One region of the Ornithinimicrobium sufpigmenti genome, then DNA from elsewhere that is predicted to be linked to it. Evidence: predicted binding sites of a transcription regulator. Region 1 holds the regulator's gene; the other holds the start of a gene.
What was found. The regulator HrcA, encoded in region 1, represses chaperone genes, less so after heat shock. The targets are predictions, from matches to a motif close to TTNGCACTCGNNNNNNNCGAGTGCNAA.
Positions count from the first base shown of each region.

Region 2: the regulator HrcA is predicted to act here: its motif matches at 4,771-4,797, upstream of ESZ52_RS18765 (Hsp20/alpha crystallin family protein).

Region 1 is NZ_CP036403.1:2,594,248-2,600,783, reverse strand. It holds gene ESZ52_RS11905 (DUF4870 domain-containing protein) at 94-546, opposite strand; gene ESZ52_RS11900 (DUF3097 domain-containing protein) at 558-1,421, opposite strand; gene fumC (class II fumarate hydratase) at 1,580-2,986, shown strand; gene hrcA (heat-inducible transcriptional repressor HrcA) at 3,236-4,261, shown strand; gene dnaJ (molecular chaperone DnaJ) at 4,417-5,544, shown strand; gene ESZ52_RS11880 (16S rRNA (uracil(1498)-N(3))-methyltransferase) at 5,544-6,293, shown strand; gene ESZ52_RS11875 (MFS transporter) at 6,290-6,536, shown strand, end outside.
Region 2 is NZ_CP036403.1:4,101,504-4,108,039, reverse strand. It holds gene ESZ52_RS18790 (Na+/H+ antiporter subunit D) at 1-1,227, shown strand, start outside; gene ESZ52_RS18785 (Na+/H+ antiporter subunit E) at 1,230-1,913, shown strand; gene ESZ52_RS18780 (MrpF/PhaF family protein) at 1,910-2,344, shown strand; gene mnhG (monovalent cation/H(+) antiporter subunit G) at 2,341-2,694, shown strand; gene ESZ52_RS18770 (MATE family efflux transporter) at 2,800-4,143, opposite strand; gene ESZ52_RS18765 (Hsp20/alpha crystallin family protein) at 4,228-4,713, opposite strand; gene ESZ52_RS18760 (replicative DNA helicase) at 5,150-6,536, shown strand, end outside.

The sequences.
Region 1 (6,536 bases):
CGCGCAAGGGATCTGCGAGGAAATGCGACCTCCCCCGGCGTGTCGCGCTTGACACGCCGAGGCTGAGCGCCCCTCGGACGGGGCAGGAGGGGTTCAGCTGAGCAGCCGGATCTGCAGGGGGTAGTTGTAGACCTCGCCCCGGGACGCGGCCAGCGCACCGCGCACATGGACCACGATCTGGACGATGAACAGCACGATCCAGATCGGGACCGCCCAGATGAGGCCGATGCCGAGGGTGACGAAGACGCTGATCCAGGTGAGCACCGAGGCGATCGTCATCGTGAGGTTGAAGTTGAAGGCGCCGGCGGCGGCGGTCCGCACGGCCGCGCTGCGCTCGCGGTAAAAGAGCCAGACCAGCAGCGGGCCGAGGAAGGGCAGCCAGCCCACGCTGAGCAGCATCGCCGCCGGGGCGGACAGGTGGGCGAGGAGCATCATCGTGCGCTCCTCGCCGTTCGCCGGGTCGGGGGCGGCGCTGTAGCTGCGGGGGTCGCCGGGCTGCGGGATCGGAGGCTGCTGGGGGTAGGGGTTGTGCGTCAAGACACTCACTCCTTGGGGTGTCAGGGAACCGTGACGAAGTCGATCAGCTCTTCGACGCTGGCGAGCAGCGTAGGTTCCAGGTCACTGTAGGAACGCACGGTGGACAGGATCTTCTTCCATCCGAGCGCCACGTCGGTCTGCGAGGTATGCGGCCAGCCGAGCTCGGCGAGCACCCCGTGCTTCCACGAACGCCCCTTCGCGATGACCGGCCACGCCTCCAGTCCCAGCCGGGCCGGCTTGACCGACTGCCACACGTCGACGTAGGGGTGGCCCAGGATCCGCACGTGCGGGCTGACCTGCTCGGCGGCGGCCACGATCCGACTCTCCTTGGTGCCCGGCACCAGGTGGTCGACGAGAACGCCGAGCCGGCGGTCCGGGGTCGGCGTGAAGCGCCGGATCTCGGCCGCCAGGTCATCGACACCGTCCAGCATCTCCACCACGACCCCCTCGACCCGCAGGTCGTCGCCCCAGACCTTCTCCACCAGCTCTGCGTCGTGCCGGCCCTCGACCCAGATCCGGGAGCCGCTGGCCACGCGAGCGGCCTGACCGTCGACGCGTACCGACCCGCTGGCGGTCCGGCTGGCCGCCTGCTTGGCCGCTGCGACCTGGGCCCGGCGTTCGGCCGTGGGGGCGGTGAGGACGACAGGGGCGCCGTCGAGGAGGAAGCCCGGCCCGAGCGGGAAGCCCTTGACCCTGCCGCGGCGGTCCTCCAGGTGCACCACCTGCATCCCGCCGGCCTTCTCCACCCGCACGACGGCCCCGCACCAGCCGGTGTCGACGTCCTCGACCACCAGCCCGGTCTGCGCCTCGACCTCCCGGGCGCGACCGCGCCTCGGCGCCCGCCAGTCCCCGCTCAGCACGTCTGCTCCATACCTGTCCATCACGCCGTCCGACGCTAGGCGGTGCGACCGCTGGGACGGGTGAGGCGCGCGGGGCGGTGGGGGCGCGGCAGTGCACGCGGGAGGTGCGACGACAGCGGACCGACGGGTGCGGCGACGGGCGCGGCGACGGCGCCAGAGGTGGGCCCTCCTACGATGAGGCCATGAGCCAGACACGCATCGAGACGGACAGCATGGGGCAGGTCGAGGTCGCCGCCGACCGCTACTGGGGCGCGCAGACGCAGCGCAGCATCCACAACTTCCCGATCGGCCGGGACACCTTTGTCTGGGGCCGCCCGGTCATCAAGGCCCTGGGCATCCTGAAGAAGGGCGCCGCCCAGGCCAACGCCGAGCTCGGTGAGCTGCCGCAGGACGTGGCCGACCTCATCGTCCGCGCCGCCGACGAGGTGATCGCGGGGGACCTGGACGACCACTTCCCGCTGGTCGTCTTCCAGACCGGCTCGGGCACCCAGAGCAACATGAACAGCAACGAGGTCATCTCCAACCGGGCCATCGAGCTGGCTGGTGGCGAGATGGGCAGCAAGACGCCGGTCCACCCCAACGACCACGTCAACCGTGGGCAGAGCAGCAACGACACCTTCCCGACGGCCATGCACATCGCGGTGCTGCTGGAGCTGCGGGACCGGCTCGAGGGGGACGTGACCCTGCTGCGGGACACGCTGGCCGCCAAGGCGGAGGAGTTCGCCGGGGTCGTCAAGGTCGGCCGCACCCACCTTCAGGACGCGACCCCGATCACCCTGGGGCAGGAGATCGGTGGCTGGGTGGCCCAGATCGACTACGCGATGCGCGAGGTGCGGCACGCCGGGGACGGCCTGCGGGAGCTGGCGATCGGCGGCACCGCCGTCGGCACCGGGCTCAACGCTCACCCCCGCTTCGGTGACCTGGCCGCGCAGAAGATGGGGGAGGAGGCCGGCTTCGAGCTGGTGTCCGCGGAGAACAAGTTCGCTGCGCTGTCGGCCCACGACGCCCTCGTGCAGACCTCCGCCGCCCTGCGCACCCTGGCCGGCGCCCTGATGAAGATGGCCAACGACGTGCGCTGGCTGGCCTCCGGCCCCCGTAACGGCATCGGCGAGCTGGTCATCCCCGAGAACGAGCCGGGGTCGAGCATCATGCCGGGCAAGGTCAACCCCACCCAGTCCGAGGCCCTCACCATGGTCGCCACCCGGGTCTTCGGCAACGACGCCACTGTCGCCTTCGCCGGCACCCAGGGCAACTTCCAGCTCAACGTCTACAAGCCGGTCATGGTCCACGCCGTGCTGGAGAGCATCCGGCTCATCGGCGACGGCTGCCGTGCGTTCAACGACGGCTGCGCCGTGGGCCTGGAGCCCGACAACGCCACGATCGAGGCCAACCTGGCCAGCAACCTCATGCAGGTCACCGCGCTCAACCCGCACATCGGCTACGACAAGGCCGCAGCGATCGCCAAGCACGCCCACAAGGAGGGCCTGACCCTGCGCGAGTCCGCGATCGCCTCGGGTCACCTGTCCGAGGAGGAGTTCGACGCCTGGGTCGTGCCGATCGACATGACCCACCCCCGCCAGGTCGACTGAGTCTCGCCCTCCCCCGACCGGGCGCACGGTTCTCCCGGTCGGGCCCCGACCGGGCGCACGGTTCTCCCGGGCTGGCCCCGACCGGGCGCACGGTTTGCCCGCCCATGGGCGGACCGCGTCGTTGGTCGGTGCGAAACGTGCGCTTGGTCGGTGAGGAGCGTGCGCTCGGTCGAGGGGAGGTTCGGTTTGCGTGCCCCGGGTAGACTTGGCACTCAGGTATGCAGAGTGCCAGCGGCGGAGGGAGGAGCCATGAGCGAGGAGCGTCGTCTGGAGGTGCTGCGGGCGATCGTGCAGGACTACGTGCGCACCTCCGAGCCGGTCGGGTCCAAGGCCCTGCTGGAGCGCCATCAGCTCGGGGTCTCGGCCGCGACCGTGCGCAACGACATGGCGGCGCTGGAGGACGAGGGCCTTATCACGGCACCGCACACCAGCGCCGGACGGATCCCCACCGACGCCGGCTACCGGCTCTTCGTGGACCGGCTGCAGCAGGTCAAGCCGATGAGCAAGGCCGAGCGCGCGGCCATCGAGCGCTTCCTGGAGGGTGCGGTGGACCTGGACGACGTCGTCGCCCGCACCACCCGGCTCCTGGCGGGCCTGACCCAGCAGGTCGCCGTCATGCAGTACCCGAGCCTGACCCGGTCCACCGTGCGGCACATCGAGCTGGTCCCGGTCGGCGGGACCCGCCTCATGGTCGTGCTCATCGTCAACACCGGCCGCGTCGAGCAGCGCATGGTGGAGACCGGTCGCGACCTGGGCGTCGAGGCCGAGCTGGTCGCAGGGCTGCGCAACCTGGTCAACGAGCAGGCCGTCGGCCAGCCGCTGACCGCTGTGCCGGCGCGGTTGGCCGCGGTGACCGAGCGGATGCCGCCCGAGGACCGGCCGCTCGCCGACGCGGTCGCGCGAGCCCTGGCCGACGCCACCGAGGAGAGCACCGAGGAGCGGGTCGTGCTGGCCGGCACCGCCAACCTGGCCCGGGTCGGCAGCGACTTCCCGACCACCCTGTCCCAGGTCCTGGAGGCGCTGGAGGAGCACGTGGTGCTGCTGCGGCTGCTCCAGGCCGTGCCCACGATCACCGAGGGCGACGGCGACACGGTCGCCGTCTCGATCGGGACCGAGAACCCGTACGCGCCGCTGCGCACCACCTCTGTCATCGCCACCGCCTACGGTGGTGCCGGGAACCTGGGCGTCGTGGGGCCCACCCGTATGGACTACGGCCAGGCCATGGTCGCCGTCCGCGCGGTGGCGCACTACGTCGCCGAGATCCTGGACGGGTGAGGGATCTCACGGCATACCTGCCGCGCCCCCGTCGTTGGACCAACGTCACCCCGTCGCGCCGACCGGCGCACCAGCACCTGAGCACCACCTGAGCACCACCTGAAGACCACCTGCCGAACCCATCCGACCGCGACCAGCTGAGGACGCCCCACGCCGTGAACGACTACTACGCCGATCTTGGAGTGCCGCGCGAGGCCACTCCCGAGGAGATCAAGAAGGCCTACCGCCGCAAGGCCCGTCAGCTCCACCCGGACGTCAACCCCGGGGCGGACGCCGAGGCCGAGTTCAAGCGGGTCAGCCAGGCCTACGACGTCCTCGGCGACCCGACCAAGCGCGCCTCCTACGACCGGGGTCAGGACCCCTACGGCGGCGCCACCGGCGGGTTCGGCCAGGGCTTCACCTTCAGCGACATCATGGACGCCTTCTTCGGCGGCACCGCAGCCGGCACCCGGGGCCCGCGGGCCCGGGTTCAGCGCGGTCACGACGCCCTAGTCCGGCTGGACATCGACCTGCCCACCGCCGTCTTCGGTGGGGAGGAGACCCTGTACATCGACACGGCCGTGCTGTGCCAGACCTGCACCGGCTCGGGCGCGCAGCCGGACTCCGGCACCCGCACCTGCCAGGTCTGCGTCGGCCGCGGCGAGGTGCAGCAGGTCCAACGCTCGTTCCTGGGTCAGGTGATGACCTCCCGCCCGTGCCAGGCCTGCCGCGGCTACGGCGACGTGATCGAGCACCCGTGCTTCGACTGCTCGGGCGAGGGACGGGTCCGCACCCGCCGCGACCTGACGTTGAGGGTGCCGGCCGGGGTGGACACGGGCACCCGGATCCAGCTCAGCGGTGAGGGCGAGGTCGGACCGTACGGCGGGGAGCCGGGGGACCTGTATGTCGAGATCGCGGTCGAGCCGCACGAGACCTACCAGCGGCGGGGCGACGACCTGCACGGAACGCTGGAGGTCCCCATGACGGCGGCTGCGCTCGGCGCCAGCCTGCCCGTGGAGACCCTCGACGGCCTGGAGGAGATCGACCTCGCCCCGGGCACCCAGCCCGGCGAGACCATCACGCTGCCCGGTCTGGGGGTCACCCACCTGCGCGGCCAGGGCCGCGGCGACCTCGTCCTGCACCTGGACGTCAAGGTCCCCACCCGCCTCACCGACGAGCAGCGCGAGCTGCTGGTCCAGCTGGCCGAGAGCCGGGACGAGACCCGTCCCACGGGTCGCATGGGTGCCAACGGCGCCGGCCACGGCCGCAAGAGCAAGCTCTGGGACGCCCTGAGGGGCAGGTGATGACCGCGCCCCTGTTCCTCGTGCCGGTCGGCAGTCTCGACGCCGACGACGAGGGTGGGCCGGGCACCCTGCGGCTGGACGGCCCCGAGGGACGTCATGCCGCCGACGTGCAACGTCTCGGCGTCGGCGAGGGGGTCCTCGTCTCCGACGGTCGGGGTCGCGCCGCGTCCTGCACCGTCACTGCCGCCGACCAGGGAGCCCTCCAGCTCGCGGTCGACTCGCTGTGGACGGTCCCGGAGCCGCAGCCCCGCCTCGTCCTGGTGCAGGCGCTGGCGAAGGGGGACCGCGACCTGATGGCCGTCGAGGCCGCGACCGAGCTGGACGTCGACGAGGTGGTCCCATGGCAGGCCGACCGCTCGATCGTGCGCTGGCGGGCCGAGCGGGCCCAGAAGGCCCACCGCAAGTGGGAGCAGACCGTGCAGGCGGCGACCAAGCAGTCCCGCCGCGTCCGCGTGCCGGTCGTCGCCGACCTGGCGACCCGGGGTGAGCTGGTGCGGCGCGTCGCCGAGTCGGCGCTCACCCTCGTCCTGCACGAGGAGGCCGACGAACCGCTGGCCCAGGTGGCCCTGCCCGAACAGGGAGAGGTGCTGGTCGTCGTCGGCCCCGAGGGTGGGATCGCGCCGGAGGAGCTGGCCGCGCTCACCACGGCAGGTGCCCGACCGGTCCGCCTGGGCCGGACCGTCCTGCGCGCCTCCAGCGCCGGGCCGGCCGCGCTCGCCGTCCTCAACGCCCAGGGCAGGTGGCGGTGAGCACAGGCACCACGGGCTCCGGCACGACACGCTCCGGTGCCTCGGACTCTGGCACCACGGGCGCCGACACCGGGCCCGCACCCTCGCTCTTCGGCCCGCAGCTGCGCTCGGCCTCCATCGGGGCGACCGCGCTCATCGCGCTCTTCGCGCTGGAGTACATCGCCGTCGGGGCCGCCATGCCGACGATCGCGGAGGCGCTGCAGGGCTACCACCTGTACAACATGGCCTTCGGCGCGACCGTCG
Region 2 (6,536 bases), 1.5 Mb from region 1:
GACGAGAGCGACGGGCACTCCCCGCTGCCGGTCTTCCACCCCTCGCTGCTGGTGCTCTCCGCCGGCGTCACCACCACCTTCGTCTCCGGGGACCTGTTCCACATCTACGTCGGCTTCGAGATGCTCCTCGCCGCGAGCTTCGTGCTGCTCACCCTCGGCGGGACCGTGGAGCGGGTGCGGTCGGGGATCACCTACGTCCAGGTCTCCCTGCTGTCCTCGATGATCTTCCTGATGGCCCTGGGGCTGGTGTACGGCGCCACCGGCACGATCAACCTGGCCCTGCTCTCCCAGCGGGTCGGGGAGATCTCCCCGGGGACCGCGGCGCTGCTGCACGTGATGCTGCTGGTCGGCTTCGCGGTCAAGGCCGCGGTGTTCCCGATGTCCGGGTGGCTGCCCGACTCCTACCCGACCGCCCCAGCCCCGGTCACGGCCGTCTTCGCCGGGCTGCTGACCAAGGTCGGCATCTACGCGATCATCCGGACCCAGACGCTGCTCTTCCCGCAGTCCAGGTTCGAGGACCTGCTGCTGTGGGCCGCGCTGTTCACCATGGTGGTGGGCATCCTGGGCGCGATCGCGCAGGACGACATCAAGCGGATGCTGTCCTTCACCCTCGTCAGCCACATCGGCTACATGCTCTTCGGCATCGCGCTGGGCTCCACCCACGGCCTGGGTTCGGCGATCTTCTACGTCGTCCACCACATCCTCATCCAGACCACGCTCTTCCTCGTGGTCGGGCTGGTGGAACGGGTCGGCGGCTCCTCCGACAGCACCCGCCTCGGCGACCTGGCCCGCATCTCGCCCGTCGTCGGGATCCTCTTCTTCATCCCGGCGATGAACCTGGCCGGCATCCCGCCCTTCACCGGCTTCCTCGGCAAGGTCGGGCTGATCCAGGCGGGCGTCAGCGACGGGTCGTGGCTGGCCTACACCGTCGTCGTCGGCTCGGTGGTCACCTCACTGCTCACCCTGTATGCCGTGGCCAAGGTCTGGGGCCGCTCCTTCTGGTCCGAGAACGCGACCGGGCTGACCGGCGCGGGCCCGATGCGCGGCGGCCATCACTCGGCGCTCGGCCTCGGGGTGCTGGCGCCGACGACCGGGCTGGTCGTGGTGGGCGTCGCGCTGACCGTGGTGGCGGGCCCCCTCTTCGGGGTGGCCAGCCGCGCGGCCGTCGACCTCGTGCAGCGCACTCCATACCTGGAGGCCGTGCTCGGTTCGGGGGTGTCACTCTAACGATGAGACGACTCTTCAACCCCCCCAGCTGGCGGATGTCCCCGTGGTCGGTCCTGTGGCTGACCGTGGTCTGGGTCATGCTCTGGGGCGAGGTCACCCCCGTGACGGTCGTCGGTGGCGCCATCGTCGCGGTGCTGGTGCTCGCCCTCTTCCCGCTGCCGCACGTGCGGATGCGGCTGCGCCCCCGCGTCTGGGGCCTGCTCGTCCTGGTCGGCCGGTTCAGCTACGACCTGGTGACCGCCTCCGTCCAGGTCGCCTGGCTGGCGCTGCGTCCCGGCCGGCGCGTCGGCGGGGTGGTCATGGACATGGAGCTCGTCGGCGACGACGAGCTCCTGCAGGTGCTGACCGCCGAGATGGTCACCCTCGTCCCGGGCTCGGTCGTCATCGAGCTGGACCCGGGGACCCGGGTCATCACCCTCCACGCCCTGGACGTGCGTACCCGCCAGGAAGCTGAAGCGATGCGGCGGCGGGTCCGCGGCCAGGAGGCGCGGGTGCTGCGTGCTCTGCACCCGGACCCGGAGACCCTGCTGGACCCGCGCCGACGCAGGCAGGCGCAGCGCACGGCGGCCCGGGAGGGGCCGGTCGCCGAGACGGCCGCCCAGGTCAGGGAGCGGACCGGTCAGCGGGTCGACGAGGTCCGGGCCGACGAGGGGACGCAGCCATCGGAGGAGGAGACGCCGCGATGACCATCGACACCATCGAGACCTGGCTCACCTGGGCGATCGGCGGGCTGCTCTTCCTGTCGGCCCTGCTCAGCCTGATCCGGATCACCCTGGGCCCCAGCGTGCTGGACCGGGTGGTGGCCTCCGACGTGCTGGTCTCCATCGTGGTCTGCGCCCTCGGCGCCTACGCGGCCCTCACCGACGCCTGGACCACCCTGCCGCTGCTGATCTCCCTGTCGCTGGTCGGCTTCATGGGCTCGGTCGCCGTGGCGCGTTTCGTGGCCCGGGACCGCGACACCCCCTTCGTCGCGCCCGCACCTGACCGGCTCCAGGACGGCGGCTCCGCCCCGCCCCGGCACAGCTTCGCCCGTCGCGCCCCGCGCAGGTCCCACGGGCACCGGGCCGATCGAGCCACCCCGGAACGCGGACCGGGACACGGAGGAGGTCGGTCATGAACGTGTACGACGTGCTGGACGTCCTGGGCCTCATCTGTCTGCTCCTGGGGGCGCTGCTCTGCCTCGCGGCCGCAGTCGGCCTGCTGCGCTTCCCGGACCTGCTGACCCGCATGCACGCCGGCACCAAGCCGCAGATCCTCGGGGTCATCCTGGTCATGATCGGCGTCGGCCTGCGCACCCGCGCGGGCCTGGACGTCGGGATGCTGGTGCTGATCACGGTGTTCCAGATGCTCACCATCCCCGCCGGTGCGCACATGGTCGGCCGCGCGGGCTTCCGCACCGGTCAGATCGCCCCCACGGACATCCACCTGGGCCGGCGCGAGCACGACCCCAGCCCGGACCAGCCCTAGGCCAGGTGTACGGCGGGGCGGAGTCCGGCATACCGAGCCGGCGCACCGGCCAGGCGGCGGCGGCGCTGCATCATCCCGCGCCGCAGACCAGCCGTTCGACACGGGTCAGCGCTCGGCGCCGACGACCATCCAGCGGTCACCCTGGCCGCGGCCCCACAGCAGCAGGGCGCGGACGAGCATGAACCCGTTGAAGGCGACCCAGAGCCACACCAGGCCGGTGATGCCGGTGACACCGGACGACCAGACCGCGAGCACCATGGGGACGTAGGCGAGGGTGGCCAGCGTCTGTGCCCCGGCCAGCCAGCGGGTGTCGCCCGCGCCGATGAGCACGCCGTCCAGGATGAACGCCACCCCGGCGATGGGCTGCCCGACGGCCACCACGATGAGCGCGGCCGCCAGGGCGGCCCGCACGTCGGGGTCCTGGCTGAAGCCGAGGGGGATGACGCGGTGCAGGATCAGGATGACCGCAGTCAGGATCAGGCCGAACCAGATCGACCACCGCACCATCAGCTGGGTGGTCTCCCGGGTGCCGCGCACGTCCCCGGCGCCGAGCGTCTTGCCGGTGAGCGCCTGGGCCGCGATCGCCAGCGCGTCGAGCGCGAAGGCGAGGGTCGCCCAGACGGTCATCGCCACCTGGTGGGCCGCGAGCGGGCCGTCGCCCAGGCCGGCCGCGAGCCAGGTGGTGAGCAGCAGGGCGGCACGCAGCGCGATCGTGCGCACCAGCAGCGGTATGCCGCCCAGCGCGGCCTTGAGCACCCCCGAGCCGCTGGGCGCCAGCTCCGAGCCCAGCCGACGGGCACCCCGGACGACCACGAGCAGCAGGTAGACCGCCATACCGGTCTGGGCGATCACCGAGCCGATCGCCGCCCCGGCGATCCCCCAGCCGACGACGTGCACCAGAACCAGGGACAGCACCGCGTTGGCGCTGAAGCCGGTCACGGCGGCGATGAGCGGCGTCCGGGTGTCCTGCAGCCCGCGCAGCACCCCGGTCGCGGCCAGCACGATCAGCATGCTCGGTATGCCGAGCGCCGACCACCGCAGGTAGGTCACGCCCTCGCCGGTCACCCCGGGGCTGGCGCCGAAGAGTCCGAGGAGGGGCTCGGCCCAGACCGCGGTGGCCAACCCGGCCAGGGCCCCGAGCAGCAGCGCGAGCCACAGCCCGTCGATCCCGGCGCTGATGGCGCCGCGCTGGTCCCCGGCCCCGAGCCTGCGGGAGACCACCGCGGTGGTGCCGTAGGCCAGGAAGATGAAGAGGTTGACCGCGGTCAGCAGCACTGCGCTGGCGACCCCGAGGCCGGCCAGGGCAGCGGTGCCCAGGTGGCCGATGATCGCGGAGTCGGCGAGCAGGAAGAGGGGTTCGGCGACCAGCGCCAGGAACGCCGGCACCGCCAGACGCAGGATCTCCCGCGCCGGGGTCGGCGCGGGAGATCCCTGCTCGTCGGTGGTCACCGGCTGATTCTGTCACCGGGCCCGTGCGGGTCCGGTGGCGGTCTCAGGCGGCCTCCTCGGTCTTCCAGCTGGTCTCAGCTGGTCTCAGCTGGCCTGCGCGGTCTCGGCGTGGTCGCTGCGCGAGGTGACCTCGCCCTGGATGTCCCCGACGTCCTCGGCGGCGGCCAGGCGGTTGCCGCCGCCGTGCGCGACCTGGATCTTGCGGGGCTTGGCCTCTTCGGCGACGGGGATGGTCAGCGTCAGCACGCCGTCCTCGTAGCCGGCCTCGATGCGGTCCAGGGCCACGCCGTACCCGAGGGTGAGCTGGCGGGCAAAGGTGCCGGACGGGCGCTCGTGCGAGAGCCACTGCTCCACGCCCTCCTGCTCGCGGCGCTCGGCCCGGATCGTCAGGGTCCGCTCCTCGACGTCCACGTCGATCGAGCTGGGGTCCACCCCGGGCAGGTCGATCTTGGCGACGAAGGAGTCGTCCCCGCGGTAGAGATCCATCGGCATGGCCGAACTGGCGGGGGTGCGGAGCGTCTCAGACATCAGGCGCTCCATGTCACGGAAGGGATCGAAACGGCTCATCATCTGGTCCTCCTTGTTCACTCGAGCGTTCACGTGAACCAACGGTGGCGGGGTGCTCGATTAGCACTCCTACCTCTAGAGTGCCAAACGCTCGGCGACCGTGCAAGTATTCCGGAGGGCCGTCGTCACGACACGCCCGGGCGAGTTTTCGTCCACAGGGTGTGGAGCACGAATGCGCAGGTCACGGCAGTGACGCGAGGAGAATTCCCATGTTGTCCACAGGGATGTCCACAACCATCCCCAGGCGGCTGTGCGCGTCGTCCACGTGGTGTCCACACCTCGTCCCCACCCTGTCCACAGGGGGATAGTGCGTCCTGGTGCGGGACGGCTTACGGTGGGGCGACCGCTCGCGTGCGGGGGTCGTCCCGTGACCCGCACCGGCGGGTATGTCGGTGGCCGCTGGTGTCATCGGGCTGTCATCGGAGGGAAAGGGAGGCGCATGGCGCTGAGCGAGATGGAGGTCTACGGACCTCCGGACACCGGTGGGGGACCCGAAGACCGGCTGCCGCCGCAGGACGTCGCCGCCGAGCAGAGCGCGCTCGGCTCGATGATGCTGTCCAAGGACGCCATCGCCGAGTGCTCCGAGATCGTCCGCGCCCAGGACTTCTACCGGCCCGCCCACGAGACGATCTTCGAGGCCTGCGTCGACCTCTACGCCCGGGGGGAGCCGGTCGACGCCATCACGGTCGGTGACGAGCTGACCAAGCGCGGCGACCTGCAGCGGGTGGGCGGCACGGCATACCTGCACCAGCTCATCGCCTCGGTGCCGACCGCGGCCAACGCCTCCTTCTACGCCGAGATCGTCGCCGAGCGAGCGGTGCTGCGGCGGCTGGTCGAGGCCGGCACCCGCATCGTGCAGAGCGGCTACGCCGGCGGCGACGTCGAGGAGATCGTCAACGCCGCCCAGGCCGAGGTGTATGGCGTGGCCGAGACCCGGGGCGGCAACGACTACCGGCCGCTGGGTGAGCTCATCGAGCCCACGATGGACGAGATCGAGCACGCGGCCGGTGCGACGGGGGAGATGACGGGGGTCCCGACCGGGTTCACCGACCTGGACGAGCTGACCAACGGGCTGCACCCAGGCCAGATGGTCATCGTGGCGGCCAGGCCGGCCGTCGGGAAGGCCCTGGCTCTGGACACCCCGCTCCCCACGCCGCAGGGCTGGACCACGATGGGTGAGGTCGCGGTGGGTGATGAGGTGCTCGGTGCCGACGGCCGGCCGACCACAGTGGTCGCGGCGACCGAGGTCATGATGGACCGACGCTGCTACGAAGTGGAGTTCTCCGACGGCTCGGTCATCGTGGCGGATGAGGAGCACCTGTGGTCGGTGGCGATCGACGGCGAGCGGCAGGTCGTGACCACCCGTGTCATCCGGAAGCAGCGGAACGGCGACGCAACGGTGACCGTCTCGCGCACGGGGAGCCCCGGCGGTCTGGAGGCGCAGACGTGGAGCATCATGGAGGTGCGGCCGGTGCCTTCGGTGCCGGTGCGCTGCATCCAGGTGTCCAACGAAGACCACCTGTACCTGGCCGGCCGGTCGATGATCCCGACGCACAACTCCACCTTCGCTCTGGACATCGCCCGCTCGGCAGCGATCAAGGCGGGCATGCCGACGGTCGTTTTCAGCCTGGAGATGAGCCGGACCGAGATCACCATGCGCCTGCTGTCGGCGGAGTCGGAGATCCCGTTGCAGAACATGCGCAAGGGCACCATGCGGGACCGGGACTGGACCCGGCTGGCAGAGACCCAGGGGCGGATCACCGATGCGCCGCTCTTCATCGACGACTCGCCGAACATGTCGCTGATGGAGATCCGTGCGAAGTGCC